One region of the Qiania dongpingensis genome, then DNA from elsewhere that is predicted to be linked to it. Evidence: a T-box and tRNA genes for the amino acid it is inferred to sense, from the RefSeq annotation. Region 1 holds a T-box; the other holds one or more tRNA genes.

Evidence for each region. A T-box is a leader RNA that pairs with one kind of tRNA and senses whether it is charged. The one in region 1 lies ahead of tyrS (tyrosine--tRNA ligase), so its partner is inferred to be a tRNA-Tyr.
Region 2: it has a tRNA-Tyr gene. The T-box ahead of tyrS (tyrosine--tRNA ligase) is inferred to sense a tRNA for this amino acid. The anticodon was not compared.

The regions. Positions count from the first base shown of each region.
Region 1 is NZ_CP060634.1:786,476-802,177, reverse strand. Features, by position in the region: partial or broken gene H9Q78_RS14565 (ABC transporter ATP-binding protein) at 1-428, shown strand, start outside; gene H9Q78_RS03720 (ABC transporter ATP-binding protein) at 421-2,364, shown strand; gene H9Q78_RS03715 (hypothetical protein) at 2,823-3,167, shown strand; gene H9Q78_RS03710 (amidohydrolase) at 3,323-4,972, shown strand; gene H9Q78_RS03705 (LacI family DNA-binding transcriptional regulator) at 4,985-5,971, shown strand; gene H9Q78_RS03700 (PTS beta-glucoside transporter subunit IIBCA) at 6,242-8,176, shown strand; gene H9Q78_RS03695 (glycoside hydrolase family 32 protein) at 8,194-9,654, shown strand; gene H9Q78_RS03690 (HPr family phosphocarrier protein) at 9,712-9,969, shown strand; gene ptsP (phosphoenolpyruvate--protein phosphotransferase) at 9,988-11,631, shown strand; gene tyrS (tyrosine--tRNA ligase) at 11,633-12,853, opposite strand; T-box leader at 12,950-13,194, opposite strand; gene H9Q78_RS03675 (TetR/AcrR family transcriptional regulator C-terminal domain-containing protein) at 13,295-13,828, opposite strand; gene H9Q78_RS03670 (hypothetical protein) at 14,350-14,571, shown strand; gene H9Q78_RS03665 (N-acetylmuramoyl-L-alanine amidase) at 14,849-15,685, shown strand.
Region 2 is NZ_CP060634.1:1,800,268-1,815,969, forward strand. Features, by position in the region: rRNA gene H9Q78_RS08355 (16S ribosomal RNA) at 229-1,763, shown strand; rRNA gene rrf (5S ribosomal RNA) at 1,829-1,946, shown strand; rRNA gene H9Q78_RS08365 (23S ribosomal RNA) at 2,177-5,063, shown strand; tRNA gene H9Q78_RS08370 (tRNA-Asp) at 5,127-5,200, shown strand; tRNA gene H9Q78_RS08375 (tRNA-Val) at 5,221-5,293, shown strand; tRNA gene H9Q78_RS08380 (tRNA-Thr) at 5,339-5,411, shown strand; tRNA gene H9Q78_RS08385 (tRNA-Tyr) at 5,418-5,499, shown strand; tRNA gene H9Q78_RS08390 (tRNA-Met) at 5,526-5,599, shown strand; tRNA gene H9Q78_RS08395 (tRNA-Phe) at 5,621-5,693, shown strand; tRNA gene H9Q78_RS08400 (tRNA-Lys) at 5,721-5,793, shown strand; gene H9Q78_RS08405 (hypothetical protein) at 6,143-7,285, shown strand; gene H9Q78_RS08410 (LacI family DNA-binding transcriptional regulator) at 7,580-8,614, shown strand; gene H9Q78_RS08415 (ABC transporter substrate-binding protein) at 9,128-10,348, shown strand; gene H9Q78_RS08420 (branched-chain amino acid ABC transporter permease) at 10,513-11,391, shown strand; gene H9Q78_RS08425 (branched-chain amino acid ABC transporter permease) at 11,391-12,425, shown strand; gene H9Q78_RS08430 (ABC transporter ATP-binding protein) at 12,425-13,225, shown strand; gene H9Q78_RS08435 (ABC transporter ATP-binding protein) at 13,212-13,934, shown strand; gene H9Q78_RS08440 (L-cysteine desulfidase family protein) at 13,975-15,240, shown strand; gene H9Q78_RS08445 (L-2-amino-thiazoline-4-carboxylic acid hydrolase) at 15,266-15,702, shown strand, end outside.

The DNA.
Region 1 (15,702 bases):
CGGATGAGGAAGTCATTCATGCCTGCAGACTGGCCCAGGCCGACGATTTTATACGGGAATTTCCTGACGGCTATGATACCTATATTGAGCAGGGAGGCTCCAACGTCTCCGGCGGACAGAGACAGAGGCTTTGCATCGCCCGCGCCCTTCTCAAAAAGCCGAAGATTCTGATTCTGGATGACTCCACCAGCGCGGTGGATACAAAGACCGACGCGCTCATCCGTAAGGCTTTCCGGGAGGAAATTCCGGACACGACGAAATTTATTATCGCCCAGAGGATTTCTTCCGTAGAAGACGCCGACAAGATCATAGTCATGGATGGAGGAACGGTCCATGGGTTCGGCACTCATGAGGAACTGATAGAAAAAGATAATATTTACAGAGAAGTATATGAATCTCAGGTGAAAGGAGGGCGCAGCGATGAATAACAATAAGCTGAATGTGAAAACCGCGAAACGGCTGTTCGGCTATATCGCAGGACAGAATAAGATTCAATTCGCGCTGGTCCTTATCTGCATTTTTCTGAGTACGATGGCAAATGTGGCGGGCTCACTGTTTTTACAGATCCTGATCGACAATTATATTGAACCGCTCCTTCTGGAGGCGGCGCCTGTCTTTGACGGACTGGTGCGGGCCATTCTGACCATGGCTTTTATATATGCGGCGGGCGTGGTGTCTACTTTCTTTTATAACTGGCTGATGGCCGGGATCTCTCAGGGGGTTCAGAAGCGCATCCGGGATAAAATGTTCGCCCATATGCAGACGCTGCCGATCCGGTATTTTGACACCCATACCTTCGGGGATGTAATGAGTCATTATACCAACGACATTGATACGCTGAGGCAGATGGTATCTCAGAGCTTCCCGCAGCTTTTGTCTTCCTGTATGACCATTGTCATGGTTTTCTGTGCCATGCTGTACACAAGCGTCTATCTGACCTTATTCATCCTGGTGACCATCACCTGTCTGATACTGGTTTCTAAAAAGGTGGCGGGGAAAAGCGCATCATTTTTCATAAGACAGCAGAAATCTCTCGGAGACGTCAACGGTTATATTGAAGAGATGGTAAGCGGACAGAAGGTCATCAAGGTGTTCTGCCACGAGGAAGAGGCCAAGGAGGAATTTGACAAAAAGAACGATGAGCTGTGCAGGAATGCGTCCAGCGCCAATACATTTGCCAATATCTTAGCTCCGATCACAATGAACCTGGGCAACCTTCAGTATGTTCTGCTGGCTGTATTTGGGGGACTGCTGGCCGTAAATGGGATCGGCGGCCTGACCTTGGGGGCGATTGCTTCCTTCCTTCAGCTCTCTCGAAGCTTCACTATGCCCATTAACCAGATGTCCATGCAGATAAACGCCATAATCATGGCACTTGCAGGAGCGGAGCGAATATTCCGTCTCATTGATGAGGAACCGGAGGCCGATGACGGATATGTGACCCTGGTCAGGATCCGGGTGAAGGAAAGCGCTCCCGAAGAATACCGGAAGGTACGAGAGGCCGGGACAGGAGGGGGCGATGAGCTTCCGGAACAGATACCGGCTAAATTCGTGGAAGAGACCTCGGATCGAAACGGCATGTGGGCCTGGAGGCATCCCCATGAGACAGGAGAAGTCACTTATACCAGGCTGACCGGAGACGTGAGGTTTTTCGATGTGGACTTCGGATATGAGGAGAATAAGATCGTCCTTCATAATGTGAGCCTTTATGCGAAGCCGGGACAGAAGATTGCTTTTGTCGGCGCCACCGGCGCCGGAAAAACCACGATTACCAATCTGATCAACCGGTTCTACGACATCGATGACGGAAAGATCCGGTATGACAATATCAACATCAACAAGATCAAGAAGACGGACTTAAGGCGTTCCCTCGGAATCGTGCTTCAGGATACGAACCTGTTCACAGGAACGGTCATGGAGAACATCCGCTATGGAAGGCTGGACGCCTCCGATGAGGAGGTCCGGAGGGCCGCGAAGCTGGCCAATGCCGACGGTTTCATAGAGCGTCTGCCGGATGGATACGATACGATGATCACAGGAAACGGCGCCAATCTCTCCCAGGGGCAGAGGCAGCTGCTCTCCATCGCCCGGGCAGCAGTGGCCGATCCGCCGGTCATGATACTGGATGAAGCTACTTCCAGTATCGACACCAGGACAGAATCCATTGTCCAAAGAGGCATGGACAGCCTGATGAAAGGACGGACCGTCTTCGTGATCGCTCACCGTCTCTCCACCGTGAAGAATTCCAATGCGATCCTGGTTCTGGAGCATGGAAGAGTCATAGAACGGGGAAGCCACGAACAGCTGATAGAAGAACGTGGAAAGTATTACCAGCTGTATACAGGGGCCTTTGAACTGGAATAGCGGCAAAGATTTGAGTTTTACGGAAAAACATGGTAAAATCAGGTGTGACAGCCGGAGCAGGAAGAAATTGCTTCTTGCCCGGCTGTTTTTGTTTGATACCATGACGCATGAAGTGCGCCTGCCCGGAGGGTATGAATTAAGGGGTGCCCTTGGGTATACCTTTGAATACTTTTTAATCAAGGTTACAAAAAGGAAACAGAGGAGCAGAAGAAGATCCGCTTCCATCCAGGCGGCTCGCTGGCAGCCGTAACCAGGAGCTTTACGGCCTCTAGTCGGTCCTTTCCAACTGACATGGATAAATTGATATTTTTCCATGTCAGATTCCAACAAAAACCAGTATGATATACGGTTTTTGCCTCCCTGCGGCCGGGAAGATCCTGCTAACGCCTTTGCGGCGCTCACCTTACGATGGAATCAGATTCTTCTTTCTGTTCCTCTTTCCGCACCGTGGTAAACGCGTGCTCGCTGTAAAAACTATTGGTGCGGTCCATCGCGGCCCGCTGCTTTATGCGCGCGGGCCGTATGGACGGCCGATTCTTTTTGGGATTGAAAAGCTGGAACTCATTCAGAATAGTGCGGCAGGCAGAGCACCGGCAGAAAGAGTCTGGGCCGGCCTAAAGGTGAACGACGCAGGGCAGCGGCCGGTGTTCCTCGGGCGGAGGGAGGCAGAAACGGAAATACCGATTCCGTTTCTGAGCGAACCGGAGACGGGAAATCGTCCTGATTTCCTGCCGACATGTGAGCGGTACTGCCGGAGCGGGGATAAAGCGGCCCACTGCATCGCCAGTGAACCGAAATCGTGACGGCACGGAACTTTTGCCGGTGTGTGAACAAAAGCCTACGGAAGCGATTCTAAAAAGTATTCAAAGGTAAGAACTATGTGATAGAATCCTGGTGTTTTTGGCTATACTACCCTTAGCTGCTGCAGGATATGATCCGAAAGGAAAAGGAGGAGCACATGAAACAGATTTATCACGGGAATGTTTTGACAATGAGTGAAGATATGAGGAGGTCTGTCCGGGAAGCAGAGAACGCTGTTTTTCCCGATGGGATTTTGACGGAGGACGGCATCATCAGGCGGGTGGGGAGCTTTGATGCGCTCCGGAAGGAGGCGCCGGAGGCAGAGGTGTTTGACTATGGAAACGGCACGATTCTGCCCGGTTTCATCGACGGGCATTCTCATCTGAGCGCCGTGGCGTATAGCATGATCCTCTTTAACGCCAAGCCTTCTCCTTCCGGAAACTGCGATACACCGGAACAGCTGATAGAAGAAGCAAAAAAGTTTCTCCGCACCATTACCCTGGAGCCGGGCCAGTGGTTTCTGGGGCTGGGATATGACAACGCGGTTTTTCCGGGAGAGAGGCATCTGACCAGACAGGAGTTGGATCAGATCTCAACGGAGATTCCCATTGCCATCACCCATGTATCCGGTCATCTTTGCGCGGTAAATACAAAAGCCATGGAGCTCTATGGCTATGACAAGCCGGGCTGTGACGTGCCCGCAGGCGGAGAAGTGGATGCTTCGGGACTGCTGAAAGAAGAAGCGTTCCTGTCGCCTGCCAAGGCGTCCGTTGTAAAAGGGCCGTCTCCCGCTCAGCTCATGAAGGCGCTGGAACAGGCGTCGGATTATTATGCTTCCTTTGGAATCACTACCATGCAGGATGGAAAGGTGAGGAAGGGAGAGCTGGAACTTCTGAAGGCGGCAGGCAGGGCAGGCGCCATCCGCGGCGATGTGGTGATCTACCTTGCGCCGGAGACGGCGGAGGAATATCTGCCAAAACAAAATCCGGCTGAAAACCTCTATGAGTCCCACTGCAGGCTGGGAGGGGCAAAGATTTTTCTGGACGGCTCTCCCCAGGGAAAGACCGCCTGGCTCTCTATGCCGTATCATATCGTGCCGGAGGGGCAGCCGGAGGATTACTGCGGGATGCCGGTGCAGGAGGAACAGGATGTCCGGGAGTTCTTTGAAAAATGTATCCGGAATCGGTGGCAGGTCAATGTCCATGCCAATGGAGACGCAGCGATCGAACAGATGCTGCGGTGCTATGAATACGCCCTCATGGATACGAAGAAAGGAAGCGGCGGGAATGAAAACCTGCGGCCGGTGGTGATTCACTGTCAGACGGTGAGAAGAGAGCAGCTGACCCGTATGGCGAAGCTGGGAATGACGGCCAGCTTCTTCCTGGATCATGTATATTACTGGGGAGATTACCATTACAGCTCGGTTCTTGGAGCGGAGCGGGCATCGGTGATCAGTCCTCTGCGGTGGGCGGAGGAAGAGAAAATTCCATTTACCCTCCACCAGGATTCCCCTGTGGTGGAACCAAATATTCTGTTTTCCATTCATAATGCGGTGAACAGGCGGACAAAGGAAGGCCGCGTTCTGGGGGAGAATCAGAGAATATCTGTCCTGGAAGCGCTGGAGGCCGTGACAGTCCACGGAGCATACCAGATTTTTGAAGAAGGGTCAAAAGGGGCCATTGAACCGGACAGGCGGGCAGATTTCGTGGTATTGGAGAAGAATCCTCTGGAGACTCTTCCGGAGGAGATAAAGGATATCCGGATAACCGCCACGGTAAAGGATGGAAGGATCATATACGAAAGATAGGAGAGAAAAATCTTGAATATCAATGAAATTGCAAAGCTGGCAGGCGTTTCCAGGGCGACGGTTTCCAGATACCTGAACGACGGCTATGTCAGCGGAGAGAAAAGAGAACGAATACGTGAAGTTATAGAACGGACAGGATATAAGCCTTCCGCCCAAGCCCAGATGCTCAGGACGAAGCGGACGAAGCTCATCGGCGTGATTATCCCAAAGATAAATTCTGACGCAGTGGGCAGGATGGTGGCGGGAATCGGAGAAGCGCTGAACCGTCATGGTTTTATGATGATTCTGGCGAATACCAGCAATGATATCCGGGAAGAATTAAAATATCTATCATTGTTCAAAGACAATCAAGTGGACGGCGTTATCTTTATAGGAACCGTCTTCACGAAGAAGCATAAAGAGCTTTTAAAGGAGTACAAGGTTCCGGTTGTCATACTGGGACAAAGGTTGCCGGGATTTTCCTGCGTGTATCAGGATGATTACCGGGCGGCGAAGGAGCTCATGGATAAAATGCTTCCTTCAGCTTCGCAGGTCGGATATCTGGGCGTCACACAGAAAGATGAGGCTGCCGGACACAGCCGGAAAAAGGGGTTTGAAGAGGCGCTTAAAAAATGTCAGTGCAGCTGCCCTCCGGAATGGCACAGAGAAGTGGCTTTCAGTATGGAAGCAGCTTATGAGCAGGCAAAAGACTTGTTTCAGGAGGCGCCGGATATTGACACAGTCTTTTGTGCTACGGATACCATTGCGGCCGGAGCTATCACCCTTTTGAGGGAGAAAGGGAAACGGATTCCGGAGGATGTACAGCTGGCAGGCTTTGGCGATACGGCCATGGGAAAAGTGCTGACTCCAAAGCTCACAACCGTACACTTTTATTATAAAAGAAGCGGGATAGAAGCAGCGGATATGCTGATTGAGCATCTGACGTCCGGCGAGACTGTCTGCCGTGAAGTCAAAATGGGCTTTGAGATCGTGGAAGAGGGGTCGGTCCGCACCAGATGAATCCTTGCGTCATTTCTTCGGCGCCGGATAGCCGGCGCCGCCTGTCTTTGGCAATTCTGCACAATTCAAAAGAAAAAAATTGTAGAAAACGTTGATTTACAAAAGGCGATATTATGTTACAATGAAATAAAAATATGAGAACGTTCTCATATGTAAATCTCTATTTGTCAATATTTTGTTTAAAATATCCTATATATAAAGGATTATACGCGAGAATAAATATGAGAACGGTAACGGCAAAATGCGGGTTTCAAAAACCGGGAGGTCTTTATGGATTACAGAAAAGCGGCACAGGGCGTCTATGACGGGATTGGCGGAAGGGATAATATCGTATCAGCGGCTCATTGTGCTACAAGGCTTCGCTTAGTCATAGCAGATAATGACAAATGTGACAAAGAAGCCATCGAAAATACAGAAGGAGTGAAAGGGGTGTTTTTTTCCTCCGGACAGCTTCAGGTCATTTTCGGCACGGGTACAGTCAACAAGGTGTTTGAAGAATTCATTTCCATCGCCGGCATTTCCGGCGCCAGCAAAGAAGAAGTGAAACAGGCGGCCTCCGCCAGGCAGAGCCCTTGGAAACGGATGATCAAGACCCTTGGGGACGTATTTGTGCCCATTATTCCGGCCATCGTCGCCAGCGGCCTTCTCATGGGATTGCTGGAAGGACTCAGTAAAATATTTCCGGCAATGGCGCAGTCAGGCACTTATACCATTATCCATCTGTTCAGCAACGCAGCTTTTGTATTTCTGCCCATTTTGATTGGAATAAGTGCGGCCAAGACCTTTGGCGGGAACATCTATCTGGGGGCTGTGATTGGTATGATCATGATTCATACGGATCTTTTAAACGCCTGGTCGGTGGCTTCTGCTGAAACAATCCCTACGGCTGCAGCTTGGTTTGGGCTTTATGATATCCGTTTGGTGGGATATCAAGGACATGTGATTCCGGTCGTGATCGCCGTATGGTTTATGAGCAAGCTTGAAAAAAAGCTTCATAAGATCATACCGGAAATTATCGACCTTTTTGTGACGCCTTTGGTTACGGTCCTGGTGACCGGGTACGTCACGCTCACCATATTTGGGCCGGTGTTTTCCTGGATTGAAACGGGAGTCTTAAACGGTGTGCAGTATCTGATCACGCTTCCTTTCGGCATTGGGTCGGCTTTGGCCGGCGCCATCTACGCGCCGACGGTAGTGGCTGGCGTCCACCATATGTATAATGCTTTGGAAGCCGGGCTCCTGAGCGCCAACAATCTAAATACCTGGATGCCTATCGCCACGGCGGCCAATGTGGCGCAGGGCGCGGCAGCCCTTGCTCTGGCGGTGAAGACAAAAAATAAAAAATTAAAATCGACGGCGTTTCCGTCTTCCTTATCTGCATTTATGGGAATCACAGAGCCGGCTATCTTCGGAATCAACCTGCGCTATACGAAATGCTTCGCGGCAGGCTGCATCGGGGGATTCTGCGGAGCGCTGGTGGCGGGGATTACCGGAATCGGCGCGTCGGCTTACGGAATCACTGGTATATTCGGCTATTTGATCACCACCGAATATGCGATTCCTTATACTCTTGTCATGGCGGTTTCCTTTGCGGTGGCTTTCGGAATCTCCTGGTTGTTATATAAGGAACCGAAACCGGAAACGGCGCGGGAAAGTAAAACGATGGAAGCAGGAAAAGCCGCGGATGAAATTTCAGAGGCTCCGGATGGGGCGGTACAGAAAATGGTCGGTAAAGAGGCCGGACCGGCAAAGGAAATTGTATACAGCCCTTTGTCGGGAAAGGTGATACCCATGAGGGAAGTGCCGGATGAGACATTTGCAGCGGAGGTCCTCGGGAAAGGCTTTGCCGTTCATCCAGAGGAAGGTACGGTGACTGCGCCCTTTGACGGAACGGTTGAAACCGTTTATGAAACCGGTCATGCGATCGGACTGACCGGAAAAGGAGGCGCAGAGCTTTTGATCCATGTGGGAATCAACACTGTTGAACTGAACGGAACGTATTTTGAGGTCCATGTGTCTGAGGGGGACGAAGTGAAGACCGGACAGGTTCTTCTGACCTTTGATTTGGAGAAAATCCGGAAAGCAGGATACGATCTGACTACTCCGGTCATTGTGACGAATACAGACGATTATCAGACGGTGGCGCCGAATCTGTCCGTGACTGGGAAACGGTCGGAGCCGGTTCTGGAGCTGGAACGAATATGAGGACGCGGTCAGAGTTTATGAATGTATTGGGACAGGCACTGAAATACGGAGTGGAAAAAATAGAAGAAGCGGGGATTCCGCAGGCGGAACAGGACTCTTATCGTCTTAAATTTCACCTGATGCCGCCTGCCGGATGGCTCAATGATCCAAACGGCCTGTGTCAGAGCCGCGGACTCTATCATGTGTTTTTTCAATATTCCCCATTTGATGTGAATGGAGGTCTGAAGATCTGGGGACATTACACCAGCAGGGATTTATTGCGCTGGAATTATGAAGGGACCCCGCTGCTTCCGGACAGCCCCTATGACTGTCATGGCGTGTATTCCGGATCTGCTCTGACAGAAGAGGACGGCGCGCTTAAAATATTTTATACGGGAAATGTAAAGCATGAAGGCGCCTATGACTATATAAAGGAAGGCAGGGAAGCAAACACAATCTATTGTACCAGCGAAGACGGGTATACCTTTGGATCTAAGCGCTGTGTTCTGACCGGAGAGGATTATCCCGAAGACTATACCTGCCATATCCGGGACCCGAAGGTGTGGAAGCAGGACGGAAGCTATTATATGGTCCTGGGAGGCAGGAAAAAGGGAGAAAAAGAACGGGGAGCCATCCTGCTGTACCGTTCTGGGGACGGTCTTCACTGGAGAATTTATCGGGAAATGTCCACAGAAGCCCCTTTTGGTTACATGTGGGAATGTCCGGATATGTTCTGCACAGGCGGAGAATGGGTCTTGTCCATTTCACCGCAGGGACTTCCCAGAGAAAAATTTCGGTTTCAGAATATCTATCAGGCCGGATATTTTCTGACCGGGAGCCGAAAGATGCCGGACATCCTTTTGCCGGAACAATTTATAGAATGGGACATGGGATTCGACTTTTATGCGCCTCAGACCTTTGAAGATGAAAAGGGAAGACGGCTGCTGATCGGATGGATTGGAATGCCGGATTCCAGCCGGGAGTACGGAAATCCCACTACGGATTTTGGCTGGCAGCATGCTCTTACGGTTCCGAGGCAGGTGACGGCAGGAAAAGGCCGTCTGCTCCAGGCGCCGGCGGAAGAATTGGAGAGTCTGCGGAATAGGGAAAGTATTCCGGAGGATGGAAAGTGGACTTTAGATTCAGGCACTGCATTTGACATGATAATCACGGATATTGGGAGCCGGCCGTTCTGTCTGGTACTTTCCGAGGGCCTGGAACTGCGGTTTTCTGACGGCGTTTTTCAAATGGTTTTTTTGGAAAATGAGGCCGGAAGAAAAATGGGAGCAGGGCGGACCATGCGCCAGGCAAGAATCCCGGAACTTGGGAAACTGCGTATCCTTGCAGATACTTCCGTACTGGAGCTGTATCTGAACAATGGAGAATACGTTTTCACCACCAGATATTACCCGGAAGGAAAAATAACGGTGGAGGTCAAAAGCCCCTGTGCATCCTGCCGATTGTGGGAGATGGGAGCGATGGAGATATCCTACTTTTAAATCGGCTGCAAATTTGATAAACTATGTATAAAGGCAGACTGCCTGGAAGGAGACGGAATGAAATCATTTACTTATGTGATCACAGATGAGGTAGGCATCCATGCAAGACCGGCCGGAGTGCTGGCGAAGGAAGCCAAGTCGCTTGATTCAAAGGTGTTTCTGGAAGCTGGCGGAAAGAAAGCGGAGGCGACCAGACTTTTGGCGGTGATGGGAATGGGCGTAAAGAAGGGCATGGAGATAACGGTAACGGTTGAAGGCGGAGACGAAGAGGCGGCGGCAGCGAAGCTGGAAGCATTTTTTAAAGCAAATCTGTAATGGATCTAAAGGAGTGCCATGGAACGGTATACGGGAAAGTCGATTGTTAAAGGAATTGCCATTGGCAGGATTCTTTTCTATTCCAAGGGAGAAAATCCGGTCGTGCGTGGAAAAGTAGAAGACTGTGCGGCAGAAATTGAACGGTATGAGGCGGCCAAGGCACAGGCGGCGAAGGAATTGGACAGGCTGTTTCAGAAAGCTCTCAAGGAAGTAGGCGAAGTGAATGCGGCTGTTTTTGAGGTGCACGCGATGATGCTGGAGGATGAGGATTTCAACGACTCTGTCCGTAACATCATCAATTCCCAGCAGGTAAACGCAGAGTATGCGGTGGCGGCCACGGGGGACAATTTTTCCAGAATGTTTTCGGAGATGGAGGATGATTATTTCCAGGCAAGAGCCGCCGATGTAAAGGATATCTCAGAGCGGCTGGTTTCTGTTCTGGAAGGGAAGGAACGGTCCGGATATCTGGGAGGAGAGCCGGTCATAGTGGCGGCGCACGATTTGGCCCCCAGTGAAACCGTTCAGATGGATAAGGAAAAGCTCCTGGCTTTTGTGACAGAGTATGGCTCCGCGAATTCCCATACGGCTATTTTGGCCAGGACCATGAACATACCGGCGCTCATAGGAGTCCCGATCCAGAAGGAATGGAACGGGAAGCTGGCCATAGTAGACGGCTACAGCGGGACCCTGTATCTGGAGCCCGGGGAGAAGATCCTGAAGCTGATGCGTGTAAAAATGGAAGAGGATGAAAGAAGCGCTGAGCTCCTTCAGCAGCTGAAGGGAAAAGAAAGTGTCACAAAAGACGGAAAGAAAGTCCAATTGTATGCCAATATCGGAAGCGTATCCGATATGGTCAGCGTCTTCGCCAATGACGCGGAAGGGATCGGCCTTTTCCGCAGTGAATTCCTGTATTTGGAAAAAGAGGATTATCCTACAGAGGAAGAGCTGTTTCAGGCATACAAATCTGTGGCGGAAATGATGGCGGGGAAAAAGGTCATCATACGGACTTTGGATATAGGAGCGGACAAGCAGGTGGAATATTTCCATATGGAGAAAGAAGAAAATCCCGCCATGGGATACCGCGCTATCCGGCTGTGCCTGGACCGGCCGGCGGTATTCAAGACGCAGCTGAGAGCTATTTTCCGTGCAAGTGTCTTTGGAAATGTATCGGTCATGTATCCTATGATCATTTCTGTGGATGAGGTCCGAAAAATCAAGGAGCTTGTGGAAGAGGTCAAAAAAGAGCTGAGGGCAGAGGATATCGCCTATAAGGATATAGAACAGGGCATTATGATCGAGACGCCTGCCGCCGCCCTCATCAGCGACTTGCTGGCGTCTGAGGTGGATTTTTTCAGTGTCGGGACCAATGACCTCACTCAGTATACGCTGGCCATAGACCGGCAGAATGCCAAACTGGACGCGCATTATGACGCACATCATCCCGCCGTCCTCCGGATGCTGCGGATGGTCGTGGAAAACGGACATAAAGGAGGCTGCTGGGTAGGAATCTGCGGAGAGCTGGGAGCGGATATTTCGCTGACAGAAGAATTCTTAAGAATGGGAGTGGACGAGCTGTCGGTATCTCCCTCCAGAGTCCTTTCCGTGAGAAAAGAAATCCGGAGGTCCGACTTGTCCGTTCCAAAGACGGATAAAAATGCCTGATTTATTTAAGAATTGCTTTATGGTATACCTTTTTGCCTTTTCGGATTTTTACACCGTTTTTTAGCTGCTGCTCTGTCACTCTGGTGTCCAGGGCAGCTTTTTCTTCGCCGACGGAGACGCCTCCCTGCTGTACCAGGCGTCTTGCCTCGCTTTTTGTGGGAGCAAGCCCGCAAAGCAGCATCAGATCCAGAATTCCGATGGAACCATCTTCCAGCCGGTCTGCGTCGATTTCTGTGGTGGGCATATGAGTATCGTCGCTGCCTTTGGAAAAGAGGGCATGGGAAGCCTGTCTGGCATTTTGGGCCTCAGAGGCGCCATGGACCAGCTCTGTAAGTTCGTAGGCGAGGATTTCTTTTGCTTCGTTCAGCTGGCTCCCTTCCCATTTTTCCATCCGTTCGATTTCTTCCAAGGGGAGGAAGGTGAGCATCCGGATACATTTCAGGACATCATCGTCTCCGACATTTCTCCAATACTGGAAAAACTCAAAGGGAGAAGTCTTTTCAGGGTCCAGCCAGACGGCGCCCTTGGCGGTTTTTCCCATCTTGTTTCCCTCGGAGTTCATAAGGAGCGTGATGGTCATGGCATAGGCGTCTTCTCCAGTCTTCCGGCGGATCAAGTCTGTGCCGGCGAGCATGTTGGACCACTGGTCGTCGCCGCCGAACTGCATGTTGCAGCCATAGTGCTTATGCAGATGATAGAAGTCGTAGGCCTGCATGATCATATAGTTGAATTCCAGGAAGCTCAGTCCCTTTTCCATCCTTTGCTTATAGCATTCGGCGCGCAGCATATTGTTGACAGAAAAACAGGCGCCCACGTCCCGCAGAAGCTCGATATAGTTCAGATCCAGCAGCCAGTCCGCGTTGTTTACCATGATCGCCTTGTCCGACCCGAATTCGATAAAGCGCTCCATCTGTTTTTTAAAGCAGAGACAGTTGTGCTGTATGGTTTCCGGTGTCATCATGGAGCGCATATCGCTTCTTCCGGAGGGATCTCCGATATATCCTGTGCCGCCGCCCAACAGGACGACCGGTTTGTTGCCGGCCATCTGAAGGCGCTTCATCAGACAGAGGGCCATGAAATGGCCCACATGCAGAGAATCGGCAGTGGGGTCAAACCCGATATAAAATCTGGCGTTTCCATGATTGATCAGTTCCTTGATTTCATTTTCGTCAGTTACTTGTGCGACCAGTCCACGGGCCACAAGCTCTTCATAAATTTCCATATTCAGTCTCCTTTTTTAAACTTTAGAAATTACTCGGGGCTTTTTATATCATAGAGCGTACTTTCCTATGATATAAAAAAGTCCCCTGTCTTATAGACAGAGGACGAAGTAAACTTCGCGGTACCACCTCTAATTTGAAAATCCCTCACAGGATATTCCTCACTGAGAACCACAGAATAGAGGCTCTCTTACGCGGTAACGAGCGTCTTCGTCCTGCCCTACTTTCAGTTCAGGCAGGCGGCTCAGGGATGTATTCGGAACAGGCTGTCTGCATCCTTTCACCCTCCGGATGCTCTCTGGAAGACAGGGACCGTCTTACTTCTTCCCGTCATAGCTTTTATTATGACTTTATCCGCATTATAGACCAGGAGAGCAGGAAAAATCAAGTCACAAATTATGATATATGTGACATTTTCTTGAATTCGTGGATAACGAATAAATTTATTTATCCAGATATTTCAGGATATCCGGAGGGAGAGTCTGTTTCAGCAATGAGATCAGCGTTTCTTTTTCTATTTTCATGCCGCCCATGAGCCACTCGATGACCATGTCTGTCCCTCCGCGGGAAGCGATGTCTATGGCGAACCGCATGGTCTCAGAGTGGATATCCGCGCCGTTTTGAAGCAGGTAAGTCTCGTAAGTCTTTTTCGTAAAGGCGATGTCAATGTTTCGAAGCCCGTTGACATCCTTGCTTTCATAAGCGTTTTTAAGAATTGTCACCTTATCTTTATAAAGACTGAGATAGGAAGAAAGAGCGTCTTCCCAGCTGGCGCCGTTCGTAATACTCCCAAAGCTTTTTTCAAAGAATTGAGCGAAATACCAGCCGGCCAGATCATATTTGTCATCAAAATGGCGGTAAAAAGTCCTTCTGGAGAGAGGAGTTCCTGCCACGATTTCACATACCTGGATGTCGTCCAGGTTCTTTTTCTTTAAAAGTGCTTCAAGAGATTCTGCAAAAATCTGTTTGCTGTTCATAAAGAGGTTACCGCCTTCTTAGTATAAATGTGCAGTTAGTGTTTGAAACGGAAAACGCGTCTGCCCAGAGAGGATTGATGGAAATGTTTGGGTATACCTTGCCGCACGAAGTGCGCCTGCCCGGAGGGTATGCATTAAGGGATGCCCTTGGGTATACCTTTGAATACTTTTCAAACAAATTTTTCTTATGAATCAGATGAGACAGGAGGAAATCCGATTCCATCCAGGCGGCTCGCTGGCAGCCGTAACCAGAATTTTTACGGCCTCCAGTCGGTCCTTTCCAACTGACATGGATAAATCTTAATTTTTCCATGTCAGATTCCAATAAAAACCTGCATGAAATTCGGTTTTTACCTCCCTGCGTCCGAGAAAATTCTGCTAACGTCTTTGCGGCGCTCTCCTTACGATGGAGTCGGATTGTTCCTCCTGCTTCTCTTTCCGCACCGGGATAAGCTCTCGTTTGCTTTGAAAGTCATTCAGGCGGCTAACCGCGGCCCGCTGCCGTTAGGCGCGCGGGCCGTGTGGATATCCAATCCTTTTCTGGAATCAATGGAATAGAAATCATCCAGGATGGTGCGGCAGGCAGGACATCGGCAGAAAGATTCCGGGCTGGCCTAAAGGTGAGCGCCGCAGGGCAGCGGCCGGTGTTCCCCAGGCGGAGGGAGGCAGAAACGAAAAATACCGATTCCGTTTCTGAGCGAACCGGAGACGAAAAATCATCCGGATTTTCCGTCGACATGTGAGCGGTACTCCTGGAGCGGGGATAAAGCGGCCCCTGCATCGCCAGCGAACCGAAATCGTGACGGTCCGGAACTTCTGCCGATGCTAAACTGGAGCTTGATCGGAGCTCACTAGAAATGATTTCAAAAAGTATTTTGTATCATACCCTAGGGCATCCCTTAATGCATACTCTCCGGGCAGGCGCACTTCGTGCGTTAAGGTATATTATAGTGCATGGCGGGGATTTGGGAAATAGCCAATGGAAAAATCACTAGAAAAGAAAATATGTATGCACATTTTATGGCCGGCCAGCATACTTTGGGTATAAAGGTATGTAAGAGGAGCATTATTTTGGCATATAAGGTTGTGATTGACGCAGGACATGGAGGACGTGACCCGGGTGCCGTTTATCAAGGCCGCCAGGAGAAAGATGATGCCCTGGCCTTGGCCTTGGCGGTGGGCGAGGCTTTGGAAAATGCCGGAGTGGATGTGGTCTATACGAGAACCGAGGATGTCTATGATACACCGTATGAAAAAGCCGTGATCGCGAATAATTCCGGTGCGGATTATTTTATCTCTATACATCGGAATGCGACTGCTTCGCCGGGAGGTGCGTCCGGTATCGAGACACTTGTGTTCAGCAGAGGGGGCGAAGCAGAACGTCTGGCAGAAAACATAAATGAGGAACTCGCCGGACTTGGCTTCACGGACAGGGGAATCACCGAACGCCCGAATCTGGTGGTGCTCAGGAGGACCCAGATGCCGGCAGTACTGATAGAGGCAGGTTTTATTGATTCCCCGGAGGATAATGAAAAGTTTGATGCGGAATTCAATGATATTGCCACGCGAATTGCCAACGCTTTTTTAAGGACGGTCGGAAGCGATATGGGCACTCAGGAAAGACCGCAAGAAAATCCTCCTCTGTATCAGGTACAGGTAGGAGCATATCGGGTTCAGCAGTTTGCGGATCAGATGCTGGCGCAGCTGCAGTCGGAGGGTCTGCCGGCTTATATAGAAGAAGGTGACGACAAATATTACCGAGTGAAGGTCGGGGCGTTTGAAAACCTGGATAATGCGGCACAAATGGAACAGCGCCTGCGCCGTATGGGATATAATACATTTATTACTACTACATGACATTATAGAAGGACTCC
Region 2 (15,702 bases), 1.0 Mb from region 1:
GATGGAAGAAAAAGAAAAAAATAGTTGACAGGAAGCGGCGGCTATGGTATCCTATAGAAGTTGTCGCTAACGCAGCGAGACACAGTACCTTGATAACTGAACAGTATATTCCAACCCCTGAAAATTCTTAAAAAAGAAGTTTCAGAGAACCGATGCGAGAGCATCGACCTTAAAAGTAAGTAAATGGGATAAAGAAAAGCTAGAGCTTATCTTAAGACCAAGAGATCAGAACATGAGAGTTCGATCCTGGCTCAGGATGAACGCTGGCGGCGTGCTTAACACATGCAAGTCGAGCGAAGCACAGAGAGGGGAATCTTTCGGGAGGACCCATTCTGTGACTGAGCGGCGGACGGGTGAGTAACGCGTGGGTAACCTGCCTCATACAGGGGAATAACAGCTAGAAATGGCTGCTAATGCCGCATGAGCGCACATGGCCGCATGGCCGAGTGTGAAAAACCGAGGTGGTATGAGATGGACCCGCGTCCGATTAGCTAGTTGGTGAGGTAAAGGCCCACCAAGGCGACGATCGGTAGCCGACCTGAGAGGGTGACCGGCCACATTGGGACTGAGACACGGCCCAAACTCCTACGGGAGGCAGCAGTGGGGAATATTGCACAATGGGGGAAACCCTGATGCAGCGACGCCGCGTGGGTGAAGAAGTATTTCGGTACGTAAAGCCCTATCAGCAGGGAAGAAGATGACAGTACCTGACTAAGAAGCCCCGGCTAACTACGTGCCAGCAGCCGCGGTAATACGTAGGGGGCAAGCGTTATCCGGATTTACTGGGTGTAAAGGGAGCGTAGGTGGCATGGCAAGCCAGAAGTGAAAACCCGGGGCTTAACCCCGCGGATTGCTTTTGGAACTGCCAGGCTGGAGTGCAGGAGAGGCAGGCGGAATTCCTAGTGTAGCGGTGAAATGCGTAGATATTAGGAGGAACACCGGTGGCGAAGGCGGCCTGCTGGACTGTAACTGACACTGAGGCTCGAAAGCGTGGGGAGCAAACAGGATTAGATACCCTGGTAGTCCACGCCGTAAACGATGAATACTAGGTGTCGGGGGGCAAAGCCCCTCGGTGCCGCAGCAAACGCAGTAAGTATTCCACCTGGGGAGTACGTTCGCAAGAATGAAACTCAAAGGAATTGACGGGGACCCGCACAAGCGGTGGAGCATGTGGTTTAATTCGAAGCAACGCGAAGAACCTTACCAAGTCTTGACATCCCTCTGACCGGGAAGTAACGTTCCCTTTCCTTCGGGACAGAGGAGACAGGTGGTGCATGGTTGTCGTCAGCTCGTGTCGTGAGATGTTGGGTTAAGTCCCGCAACGAGCGCAACCCTTGTCCTTAGTAGCCAGCAGGTGAAGCTGGGCACTCTAGGGAGACTGCCGGGGATAACCCGGAGGAAGGTGGGGATGACGTCAAATCATCATGCCCCTTATGATTTGGGCTACACACGTGCTACAATGGCGTAAACAGAGGGAAGCGAAGCCGCGAGGTGGAGCGAATCCCAAAAATAACGTCTCAGTTCGGATTGTAGTCTGCAACTCGACTACATGAAGCTGGAATCGCTAGTAATCGCGGATCAGAATGCCGCGGTGAATACGTTCCCGGGTCTTGTACACACCGCCCGTCACACCATGGGAGTCAGTAACGCCCGAAGTCAGTGACCCAACCGAGAGGAGGGAGCTGCCGAAGGCGGGACCGATAACTGGGGTGAAGTCGTAACAAGGTAGCCGTATCGGAAGGTGCGGCTGGATCACCTCCTTTCTAAGGAAGAAGAAGTAAGGGAGTTGGAATATGCTGTTCAGGGATCGAGGAGAGAACTGAATATTTCTGGTGCCGATACGTTCAGGGGAAACACCCGTACCCATCCCGAACACGAAGGTTAAGACTTGAACGGCCGATGGTACTATGCTGGAGACGGCATGGGAGAGCAGGTGGGTGCCAGAATTTGTAAATAATCAGCGAAAGCTGTTTATATATATACTGGTTTTTACCAGTGATTAAAAATCAAAAAATTTTTGGTTTTTAATGACTGATAAAGAATTCAGTCGCATGTACCTTGAAAACTGCACATTGGAAAAGACATCAAAAATTGAAATGATTTAAACCAATTCAATTTCAAAACAAAGCAAAAACCTAAGCCAGGCTCACGGGACGCTACCTGTGAGGGAAAACCTGGTCAAGCGAGAAAGAGCGCAGGGTGGATGCCTTGGCACTAAGAGCCGAAGAAAGACGCGATAAGCTGCGAAAAGCCATGGGGAGGAGCAAATATCCATTGATCCATGGATGTCTGAATGGGGAGACCCACTGGAGGAGCCCTCCAGTATCCATACGCCAATCCATAACGTATGGAGGGGAACCCGGCGAACTGAAACATCTAAGTAGCCGGAGGAAAAGAAAGAAAAGTCGATTCCGGGAGTAGCGGCGAGCGAAACCGGAGGAGCCTAAACCTGGGTGCGTGCACCCAGGGGTTACGGACCGCGATAAGTGAGGAGGATCTATAGCAGAATGGTTTTGGGAAAGCCAGCCAGAGAGGGTGAAAGCCCCGTATGCGAAATAGGAATCCAGCGAGCGGGATCCAAAGTACCACGAGACACGAGAAACCTTGTGGGAAGTCGGGGGGACCACCCCCCAAGGCTAAATACTCCTTAGTGACCGATAGCGCATAGTACTGTGAAGGAAAGGTGAAAAGGACCCCGGGAGGGGAGTGAAAGAGAACCTGAAACCCTGTGTTTACAAGCTGTGGGAGTGCCATATGAGCACGACCGCGTACTTTTTGTAGAACGGTCCGGCGAGTTGCCGGTGCTGGCGAGGTTAAGCGCGGGGAGCGCGGAGCCGAAGGGAGACCAAGTCTTAATAGGGCGTTGAGTCAGCACAGGCAGACCCGAAACCGGGTGATCTATCCATGTCCAGGTTGAAGCGGGAGTAAAATCCCGTGGAGGACCGAACCCACATCCGTTGAAAAGGGTGGGGATGAGGTGTGGATAGGGGAGAAATTCCAATCGAACCCGGAGATAGCTGGTTCTCCTCGAAATAGCTTTAGGGCTAGCCTCGTGTTAGTCTCATGGAGGTAGAGCACTGAATTCCCGCGGGGGCGTCAAAGCTTACCAAAGGATATCAAACTCCGAATGCCATAGAGATGCTGCACGGGAGTCAGACTGCACGAGATAAGTTGGGCAGTCAAAAGGGAAAGAGCCCAGACCTCCGGCTAAGGTCCCAAAGTGTGTGTTAAGTGGAAAAGGATGTGAGGTTTCAAAGACAACTAGGATGTTGGCTCAGAAGCAGCCATACATTGAAAGAGTGCGTAATAGCTCACTAGTCGAGAGGCCTTGCGCCGAAAATGTCCGGGGCTGAAACACACCACCGAAGCCGAGGACCCTTTAAGAGGGTGGTAGAGGAGCATTCTTGATAGGAAGAAGCAGTACCGGAAGGAGCTGTGGACGATCAAGAAGAGAGAATGCCGGAATGAGTAGCGAGAGGTAGGTGAGAATCCTACCGGCCGAATATCTAAGGTTTCCAGGGTAAAGCTGATCTGCCCTGGGTGAGTCGGGACCTAAGGCGAGGCTTAACGGCGTAGCCGATGGACAACAGGTTGAGATTCCTGTACTGCAGTATGACAGAACTGTGGGGACACAGAGGGGAAGGAAGAGCCGGGAATGAGAAGACCGGTGCAAGCGGAAGAGGAGTCGGATAGGAAAAACCGTCCGGCAATCCAAAGCCGTAACGCGGACCGAAAATAAGTAGGGAAGCTTCCATACCAGCTGTCGAGAAAAGCCGCTATGGCTCATACTGCACCCGTACCGTAAACCGACACAGGTGGATGAGGAGAGAATCCTAAGGCCGACGGGAGAAGCATTGTTAAGGAACTCGGCAAAATGACCCCGTAACTTCGGGAGAAGGGGTGCCTCGAGAGAGGCCGCAGAGAATTGGCCCAAGCAACTGTTTAGCAAAAACACAGGTCTATGCGAAACCGAAAGGTGAGGTATATGGGCTGACGCCTGCCCGGTGCTGGAAGGTTAAGGGGAGATGTTAGCGAATGCGAAGCATTGAACTTAAGCCCCAGTAAACGGCGGCCGTAACTATAACGGTCCTAAGGTAGCGAAATTCCTTGTCGGGTAAGTTCCGACCCGCACGAAAGGCGTAATGATTTGGGCACTGTCTCAACAATGCACCCGGTGAAATTGAAGTACCAGTGAAGATGCTGGTTACCTGCGCCAGGACGGAAAGACCCCATGGAGCTTTACTCCAGCTTGGCACTGGGATCCGGTATTGCATGTACAGGATAGGTGGGAGGCGAAGAAGGGAGGACGCCAGTCCTTCTGGAGCCGTTGTTGGGATACCACCCTTGCGATATTGGGTTTCTAACCAGCCGCCGTTAGCCGGCGGTGGGACAATGCCAGGCGGGGAGTTTGACTGGGGCGGTCGCCTCCGAAAGAGTATCGGAGGCGCCCAAAGGTTCCCTCAGGATGGACGGAAACCATCCGAAGAGTGCAAAGGCAGAAGGGAGCTTGACTGCGACACCGACGGGTGGAGCAGGTACGAAAGTAGGGCTTAGTGATCCGGTGGTGTTAAGTGGGAACGCCATCGCTCAACGGATAAAAGCTACCCTGGGGATAACAGGCTTATCACTCCCAAGAGTTCACATCGACGGAGTGGTTTGGCACCTCGATGTCGGCTCATCGCATCCTGGGGCTGAAGTAGGTCCCAAGGGTTGGGCTGTTCGCCCATTAAAGCGGTACGCGAGCTGGGTTCAGAACGTCGTGAGACAGTTCGGTCCCTATCCGGCGCGGGCGGAAGATATTTGAGAGGAGCTGTCCTTAGTACGAGAGGACCGGGATGGACTGACCTCTGGTGCACCGGTTGCGCATCAAGCGCATGGCCGGGTAGCCAAGTCGGGAAGGGATAAACGCTGAAGGCATCTAAGCGTGAAGCCCCCCTCAAGATGAGATATCTCATAGCGAGAGCTAGTAAGGCCCCTTGAAGACGACGAGGTAGATAGGCTGGAGGTGGAAGTGCAGCAATGTATGGAGCTGACCAGTACTAATCGGCCGAGGGCTTGTCCAGGTGGTTTAGGAAGGCTTTGACAGATGGATGACAATGTGCAGTTTTGAAGGTATGTGTTAATAAGGCCCGGTGGCTCAGCTGGTTAGAGCGCCGCCCTGTCACGGCGGAGGTCGTGGGTTCGAACCCCATCCGGGTCGCTATTTATCATAATTTAATAGGGGTCTTAGCTCAGCTGGGAGAGCATCTGCCTTACAAGCAGAGGGTCATAGGTTCGAGCCCTATAGGCCCCACTTTTTCTTTAAAACATGGTGATTGTAATGTTGGCGTATTTATACGCCGATGTGGCTCAATTGGCAGAGCAGCTGATTTGTAATCAGCAGGTTATCGGTTCGAGTCCGATCATCGGCTTTATATGGGGGAATTCCCGAGTGGCCAAAGGGGGCAGACTGTAAATCTGTTAGCAGCGCTTTCGGTGGTTCGAATCCACCTTCCCCCACTCATACAACTAAATATTGATAATGGCGCGGGGTGGAGCAGTTCGGAAGCTCGTCGGGCTCATAACCCGAAGGTCGCAGGTTCAAATCCTGCCCCCGCAACTCGACATATTTTGTGTCTTTGCCCAGATAGCTCAGTTGGTAGAGCAGAGGACTGAAAATCCTCGTGTCGCTGGTTCGATTCCGGCTCTGGGCATTTTCTTATTTCTATAAGAGATTAAAAGGGCCACTAGCTCAGGTGGTAGAGCACTTGACTTTTAATCAAGTTGTCTGGGGTTCGAATCCCCAGTGGCTCAGGACTTTATAATAGCGGAAAATCCTTATTTTATTGGATTTGCCGCTATTTTTTGCGGTTGCTTTATTTAGATAAAAGGATAGGAATCTGTATAGAAAACAAAACAAATTTTATTTAATGAAATCGATATAAAGTATATTGATTATATGTGATATTTATTATATAATCTGTTATACAATCGATTTCATATTTATTTTGCTATAAAAAATGTTATGATTCAATTCTTTGTATCAAATGCAATATAAGTAGATAAAAGGTGCAAAGAATCACGCCTTACGGTATAATGGAAAAAAAGAAAATTTTGGAAACCTGAAATTTGTACGGAATATTAGAAAAGGAAGGCGTTTATTATGAAAAAAGAAGATTCGAAAATAGTAATTATTGGATTGGGATATTTGGCTACTTATATTATGCCCTGTTATAAAAAACTGCTGGGAAAGAATATCGGCACCAATTTAATTGGTATAAAGGGCAGTGAGCGCGGTTTAAAGGAAAAACAGCAAATTTGCCCTTTTCCAGTAGTAGTTGGAAATGTATGGGAACATTTAAATGAAAGGGAGCCGGATATCATTATACTGGCAGTTAAGCCGAATCAAATTGCGGATATGACGGAGCAGACGCTGGTACCTTATTATCAGAAGCTTCGTGATGAAAAAAAGAAGCTTCCGGATTTATATTCCTTTGCGCCGGATCCTTCTGTTGACTATTTCTATGATACTTTGGGAAGTGATGTGAATGCGGCGAATATGATTCCCAATATGGTGAGCGATATCGAAGGATATGACGTTTCTCAAGTTGGCGTTTCATTTGTTGCCTTTGATCCCAGGAGGATATGGCCGGAGGAAAATAAAAGAGCTGCCCTGGAGTTTATGACACCCACAGGTACTGTTCTCATGGTAGACGGAGATAAGGCCATTCCGTTTCTGGCCTGCCAATGTGCCTGCCACTTGATGTTTGAATTCAATTATATCGCTCAGGATGTGCAAGCAGAGATAGGCAGGAATATGTCCCTTGCAGAATCGGCAAGTGCCTACCGCTCTGTATTCCGGGAGATTTTCAACGAGTCCTGTGTGAATGTATTGCCTTGTTCCCAGGGAGCTGCAGAAAAAAAACTGCTGGAATTTATGGAAATGCTTATGAAGTCGTGGTATAATGGTGTACTGAAATTTGCAGGATCGGAGAATATTCCCAGAGATGCTGCACACAGACTTATTTGCGGTACCATGGAGACTTATCAGATGGAGGCACAGCTGGAAAAGAAAGAGACATTGGTTCAGAACACCAAAAACCACGCTACGCCGGGCGGTTTTCTCGAAATGTGCTTGATTACATTCCATAAGAGAGGTTATGATTACATTACTGGAGAATTAAAGAATTGGCTGGTAGGAAAGAAAGATCCCAATGCAGAAATGACGATTGAAGAAATTGCGTATGATGTTGCAAGATCAATCTCAGAACATGGGAAAACAGTCAGCGGAGTAAAGAAGAAATAGAGGTAGATTAATTAAAAACTTATAGCCGGCATAGGTTTTACGACTTTTGATGAAAGTGACCTTTTAGCTGTAACGGTTTATGAAAGCGGTCAGCTGAAGGGGAAGTTTGCAGAGGCCATCACAGTTGTAATAGATTTCATATAACGGGACGGATTGAATGTTTACAATGGGAATATCTATGCCGGTATTTAAAAGGGATGAAAACAAGCGGGGACTGTCAGCTTGTTTGGGGTCCAGATTAAAGGAAAGGGGTGTATGATGAGTGGCTTCTGAAGAATATCATACAATAGGGACATGATTACACAGAAAGACGTTGCGCGTTTAGCGGGAGTGTCTGTTTCAACGGTGTCCAGGGTATTGAATGAGAGTAACCTAGTGGATGAAAAAACGAAACAAATTGTTGAAAGCGCTATTAAAAAGCTGAATTATAAACCCAATCTGGTCGCATATGGACTTCGGGCTAAAAGCAGTAAGCTGGTTGGCCTGATTCTTCCCGAGATGAATCATTATACATATGCTAGTTTTGCCCAATTTGTGGAAGGTTCTTGTATGGAGAAGGGCTACAGCATGCTTCTGGGCCTTCATCATAACGAATGTGAACTGGAAAAATCCCTGGTAGATGAGTTTCAGCGAAGAAATGTGGACGGTCTTATATTATGTTTGGCCATAGATGAGCAGAATCTGTCCAATAATTTAATGGAATATATAAGTGTCCCCACGGTGATGTACGAACGTACATTTAATAATAACCGCATGGGAGGAATCCGATTTGACAATTATAAAGCAGGAAAAATGGCGGCAAAATATCTTGCTGGTTTAAATCATAAAAATATTGCGTGTACCGTTGGCCCCATGGGGATGCATTACGTTCAGGATCGCTTTTTTGGATTTCGGGATGAGCTGACGGAGCAGGGAATTGAAATTAAAAAAGAAAATGTGCTTGAATGTGATTTTAACTATCGTGTCCCCAATTTTGTGAGTGGGGAAGACGCGGCGCGCGCATTTCTGGATGGAAGAAGTGACAGAGATATTCCCACAGCGATCTGGGCTCATAATGACAACGTGGCTTCCGGCGTGATCAAAGAGCTTCACAGAAGAAAAATAAAAATACCAGAAGAGATATCTGTTATGGGTGTGGATAACATAGGACTTACAGATATGATATATCCTTCTCTTACAACCATCGGACAGCCCCTTAAAAATATGGCGGAAAAGTCTGTTGAGATGATCATGGAGGAAATAGAGCTGGGCGAGGAATATAAGGCGGATATTGTCATTATGGAGCCGGAATTGATCATACGGGAATCAACGGGAAAATGCCGCAGCTGAAGCGTTATAACATATAAATAAAAAAGGCGGATATGGATCTTATGACAGAGCATATCTGTCTTTTTTTATGTTTAAAGGGCTGGTGACAATTTAAAAATGGTAACGTTATCAGTGATAAAAACAGCCATAAATGAACTTTATTAAAGACATTATAATACATAAACATGGCAAATTAGACAAATTATTAATCTTTTTTTCCATTAAAATTAGGATATAATTGTGCAATATAGTTAAAATAAAAAAGCTATATTGACATATGCAAACGATATCATTATAATGTACCTATACGGTAAGGGAAAGAGAAACATAATAATGGCGGTAAAAAAGGAATGAATTGGGGATTAACTATACATAATGCCCAATAATATGGTGTTCCTGAAAAAATGCCAAGAGGAGGTGGAATAAAGAGAGAACAAAGTATTATTTATATGAAATCGATGAGAATCAAAAAATAGGCGCATATTATGCGCCAAAGCTTAGATTAAAGGAAAGGTAAAAGGAAGAGGTATAGCTATGAAAAAACAGACAATGAAGCGAGTAGTGGCATTGGCGGCCGCGATAAGCATGGTGATTGGCCTGACCGCATGTTCAAACGGGGGCGGAGATGCCAAGGAAACAACAAAAGCAGCAGACAACAAAGAACAGCAGGAAAGCAATACATCCGGTGAGATCAACATCGGCGTGGTCGGCCCGATGACGGGTGCGAATGCAGAAGACGGAATCGGCTTTAAGGTAGCGGTTGGAATCGCCGTTGACGAGATCAACGCGGCGGGCGGCGCTGCAGGCTATAAGCTTACATACGACAGCAATGACTCAGCCAGTGATGCAAACCAAAGTGCAGATATCGTGAGACAGTACGCTGAAAATGATAAATACTCTGTGATCATTGGAGACTTTACTACCAGCTGCTGTGTAGTGGATGCGGAGATCGTAGATAAATACCAGATTCCGATGATCACACCTACGGCTTCCGGTTCTCAGCTTCCCGGTATCAGCGATTGGTTCTTCTCTATGTCCCATACTCAGGAATATGAATCCCCCTGGGCTGCAGAGCATGTAACAAAAGATTATCTGGGCGCAAAATCAGTCGGTATCATGTACCTGAATACAGACTGGGGAACACAGGTAGACGGATTCTTACTGAAAGCTTATGAAGAGCTTGGTGTTGAAGTTCTGGCCAATGAGTCCTATCTGGATACGGAAACGAATTTCAGCTCTATCGTATCTAAGCTCAGCAGTGAAAAGCCTGACGTGATCGTAGTAGTAGACCAGAGTAACGCAGCGACTATCATCAATCAGATTCGCAGCGCGGGAGTTGAGACTCAGATTCAGCTGTTAGGGCCTGGCGCAGCAGTGCAGATCGTTGATCAAACCGGTGATAATTCCGAAGGCGTTGTGACCAATACGGCATCCTTACTGACATATGACAATGAAAAAGTATCCGGCTTCATGAAGACCTTTTATGAGGAGGCAGGATTTGACGCGGCCGACCACGCAATATGCGCTTACAACACGGTTTATATGATCGCAACTGCCATTGAAAATGCGGTAGCTGACGGAAAAACAGAAATTAATCGTACAGTGATCAAAGATTATCTGGAAACTGCTGAATTTGACAGCCCCATCGGACTTGTAAAATTCAATGAACTCCACGGTTCCAACAGAGATATGCTGGTAGTTGCAGTGGAAAATGGAGAATATGTTGTTAAATGTGATTACGGATATTTCGACTGACAGAGTTTTAACAGAACGCAAATGATTTTAGGAAAGCACCAGTTCTGTAAATGAAAGGGTGCTTTCCTGTCGTATAGGAGATGTTTTCTGGTACTCCTATAGGATAAGGCCCGTACGGGAAACAGACCTGCATACGGGGCATCAAAAGAAAAGGAGGTAATCGGATGCAATATTTCATTAGTCAGATTGTGAACGGGCTTTGCCAGGGTTCCATCTACGCGTTGATGGCTATTGGATATTCCGTAATCGTGGGAGTCGTCGGTTTTGTCACATTTACACATGGTGAAGTAATAATCATGGGCGCTTTCGCGGCATACTATGCGTTTGAATTTGTGGGGAGCATGAACCTGCCGTTGGGCATTTTGGCGGCGTTTGTGGCATCCTGGCTGGTGGGTATTTTTGTTTATAAAGTCTGTTACGAGCGCTTTTTTAAAGCCCCCAGGCATATTGCTCTGATCTGTACCATAGCAGTCAGCATACTGCTTAAGAATCTGATGCAGATCGTATTCGGAGCGGCCAGAAAGCCGATGATTAACGTTATCGACAATAAGATTTATACTATGGGACCGGTTCAGATCTCAAGGCTTCAGATTGTGATCATCCTGACTGTTGTTGTTTTATCGCTGCTGCTGCTTTTTATCTTTAAGAAAACCCGTTGGGGAGTATCTTTGAGAGCAATCAGTCAGGATAAAAGCGCTGCCGCATTGATCGGGATCAATGTAAAACGAGACGCAATGGTCGGAAACTGTATAGGTTCCGGACTGGCCGGCGTAGCGGGACTTTTGATAGCTATGAGCTACGCCATCCTGTATCCCAGTATGGGTTCCACTTTCGGTATGAAAGCATTCACAGCCAGCGTGCTGGGCGGACTGACAAGCGTGCCGCTGGCAGCAGTCGGCGGTATGTGCATCGGTCTTGTGGAGAACATAGGAATTACCGTCACTTCCGCTACATATCGTGACATTTTTGCCTTTGTTTTCTTGATCATCATACTTTTGATCCGTCCTCAGGGATTTGCTTCTAAGAAAGGAGGAAGGCCTTGATGAAGGAATTGATGAAGCCGGTATCAGGAGCGCTTGATACCATACGTTCCGCTTTTTTAAAGCATAAAAAGCTGTGTCTGCTGATAGGCGTAGTCCTCAGTATTCTGCTGCCTCTGGTTTTCCCGGGAGGATATATATGCGGTGTGTTCTGCCGGATCCTGTTTTATGGAACCATGGCAGGCGCCCTGAATGTTATCAACGGTTATTCCGGTCAGATGTGCCTGGGTGTTGCCGGATTCTTCGCCATTGGTTCTTATACGGAAGCCATATTAGCTACAAAGTTTGGTCTCAGTATGTGGGTTTGTATTCTGTTGTCCGGAATCGTCTCTATGATTTTCGGAGCGGTGCTCGCACTTCCCACAAAGAGACTGTCCGGTATTTATCTGGCGATCATCACATTGGGATTTTCTGAAGTCATCCGAATTGTCTGTCTCAACTGGACAGGCCTTACGGGAGGAACCATGGGAATCAAGGATATCCCCGCGCCGACTCTGTTTGGCTTTGTTTTCTCAAGACCGAGACATTATTATTATATCTTTTTGGTACTGGCTATCATCTTTTTATTCTGCACACGCCGCGTGGTCAATTCCAGGATCGGCCGTGCGTGGATGTCGATTCGTGAAGATGAGCTGGCAGCGAAATCCCTTGGTGTGGAAAACGGCACCTACAAGATCACCAGCTTTATGTACGGAGCATTTTGGGTAGGAGCGATCGGCGCTGTATATGCCCCCTACGTTTCTTACATAGATTCCACACTGTTTACTCTTGATACCGGATGGAACGTGCTGGCGATGCTGATCATCGGAGGCCAAGGTACACTGTCCGGAGCACTTGTAGGCTCGACGGTCATCAATACGCTGACGGAGGCGCTCCGATCCTTCGGTGACTGGAGGTATGTGGTATATGCACTCCTGATCCTGGTAGTGATGTGGGTAAGGCCACAGGGAATCGCAGGAGCATCCAACAGTATCCTTGCCGGAGAGAAAGAACAGAAGGTAAAACAGGATACGGAAACGAAAGAGGAGGTGTGCTGATGAGTGTACTTCTGGAAGCAAAAAATATAAGCAAGCATTTTGGCGGCCTTAAGGCCGTCGACGGAGTCAACATGAACATCAACAAAGGTGAGATCTTTGGGATCATCGGTCCCAACGGAGCCGGAAAAACCACCTTTTTCAATATTTGCTCCGGGATTTATGCACCTACGGCAGGTCAGGTAGTGCTGGAGGGAAAAGATATATCCGGATTTGCTCCGGAGAAGATCGCGAGACTTGGAATGGCGCGTACCTTCCAGAATATCCAGCTGTTTAAATATATGACCGTGCTGGAAAATGTGAAGATCGGATTCCATATTAAGACAAAGACCACGATGGCTGACGCCATCCTTCATACAAAGCGTTATAAAGAGGATGAGAAGCTGATTCAGGAAAAAGGAATGGAACTTCTGGAATACCTGGGTCTGCAGGATCTGGCCGGGACTCGTGCCGGGAATCTGGCATACGGAGTTCAGAGAAAGGTGGAGATCGCCAGGGCCCTGGCCACTGACCCGAAGATCATACTGCTGGATGAGCCGGCAGCCGGAATGAATCCAAATGAAACGGCGTCTCTCAGCGAGTTCATTAAGAATATCAACAAAGACGGCTATACAGTGGCAGTTATCGAGCATGATATGAAATTCGTCATGAGGACCTGTCACAGGATCATGGTGTTAAACTTCGGGGAAAAAATCTGCGAGGGTACGCCGGAAATCGTGCAGGCGGATAAGCTGGTAAATGAAGCTTACTTCGGGAAGGGCAGAATCGCACGGGGGGAGGTAATGACAGATGGAAATGCTTAAAGTTCAGAACCTTTCAGTGAATTATGGATATATTACCGCGCTGACAAATGCCAGTATCGAAGTGGATAAGGGTGAGATCATCACTCTGATCGGAAGCAACGGAGCGGGAAAAACGACAATGTTAATGTCTATTTCTAACCTCGTGCAGAAGAACCAGGGTCAGATATTCTTTAAGGAAAAGAACATCAGTAAGGTGCCGTCTCATAAAATCGTGAAAAACGGTTTATGCCATGTTCCGGAAGGGCGGAAGATATTCCCGGCTCTGACGGTCTATGAAAACCTGTGGCTGGGGACGATCGGGAACCAGAACATCAAAAAGAAAGATGTCCAGGAGCTTGTGGAAAAACAGTATGATTTGTTCCCCAGACTGAAGGAAAGAAGAAATCAGGGAGGCGGAAGCCTTTCGGGAGGAGAGCAGCAGATGCTGGCGATCGCCAGAGGTCTGATGATGGATCCGGATCTGATCATGCTGGATGAACCGTCCTTGGGCCTTGCGCCCATCGTGGTAGAAGAAATCTTTGAACTGATCCTGAAAATCCGTGATACAGGAAAGACTGTACTGCTGATTGAGCAGAATGCCGCCATGGCTCTGAGCATTGCTGACAGAGGCTATGTGCTTCAGAACGGAAGGATCGCCCTTCAGGGAAAAGGCATAGAATTACTCCATAATGAAGATGTCAAGAGATTGTATCTTGGCGCAGATGACTAGAAGAATCTAAACATAAGATAGTTACAATTGAGGGAAATATATGAACAAATCAAGCTATAACAATTACGTTTCTATCCTTAGGAGCGAGCTGCTTCCGGCATTGGGATGCACGGAACCGATTGCGATCGCCTATTGTGCCGCAAAGGCCAGACAGACGTTGGGATGTATGCCGGATATGGTCAGCGTGGCATGCAGCGGGAACATCATCAAAAATGTAAAGGGTGTGACCGTGCCCAATTCCGGCGGTCTTAAGGGGGTAGAAGCTGCAGCAGTCCTGGGCATCATCGGCGGTGACGCGGAAAAAGAGCTGGAAGTCCTGGAGCATGTTTCAGGCAGAGATATTGAAGAGACGGAGGCCTTTTTGAAGACCGGGAAATGTACGGTATCCCTTCAGGAGGGAGAGGAGAATCTGTATGTGATGTGCACGCTGAAAAGTGGTACGGATACGGCATCGGTCGAACTGAAGACCAAGCATAATCATATCTCCAAGATTGAAAAAAACGGAAAAGTGATTTTTTCTCAGCCGGATGTGGTGACAGAGGAAGCAGGAAACAAAAAACTGCTGAATCTGGAGGAAATCTATGAATTTGCAAACTGTGTGAAAATCGATGATGTCAAAGAGGTCATCGAACGTCAGATACAGATGAACATGGCCATTGCCGAGGAAGGGGTACAGAATTCCTGGGGAGTGAACGTGGGAGCCGAATGTCTGAAAATGTCCGGAGATGATACGCTGCGGAGGGCGGAAGCTCTGGCGGCGGCCGGTTCCGACGCCAGGATGAGCGGCTGTCCCATGCCCGTTGTCATCAATTCTGGGAGCGGAAATCAGGGGATCACACTGACCGCGCCGGTGGTCACCTATGCAAAGGACCTTAAGGTTTCAGGAGAAAAGCTCATACGGGCAATGGTCCTGGCAAATCTGATCTCGATTCATCAAAAGAGGTTTATCGGAAACTTGTCCGCATACTGCGGGGCGACCAGCGCGGCGACAGCCGCGGCCTGTGGGGTGGCATATCTGTATGATGAATCGATGGAGGTCATATCCAATACCATCATAAATTCCATAGCTACTATCGGCGGGATGGTCTGCGACGGAGCGAAGCCGTCCTGTGCTGCGAAGATCCGGAGCGCTGTGGACACCGCCATGCTGGCATACCGTCTGGCTAAGGACGGAAGAGTGTATCAGAGCGGCGAGGGACTTGTTGAAAAGGATGCCGAGACTACGATTCGGAATGTGGGAAGAATGGGACGTGTCGGTATGGCATCTACGGATGTTGAAATTTTAAATATCATGATAGGACAATAATATTAAAATATAGGAGGACACTACAATGAGCATCAAAAATATTTCTTTGGTTTACGACGAAAAGGTGGATATCAACAGGAGCGCCATCGAACACCGCGCGACCTGGATGGGCCTGACTTACAAAGCTGCTGTGGAAGCCGGAGCGGACGGAGAAGCCTTTGCACGGAAAGCGATTACAGAAACGGGACATGTCCATGGAAAGAATTTCAAGGCAATGTGTGAAGATCCGACCAACTGCGTGCAGTTTGAGAAGGCATTCCTGAATGACCTTGGTAAATCTACATTCCAGCAGGATGTAACGGAACTGAATGAGGACAATCTGAAAGTGGAGTTCCACTACTGTCCTCTGCTGAGCGCATGGCAGAAGCTGGGTATCGATGACGAGACCTGCGCGAAGCTTTGTGATATCGCCATGGACGGAGACAGAGCCATCGCTGAGGAAATGGGACTTAAGCTGGATCT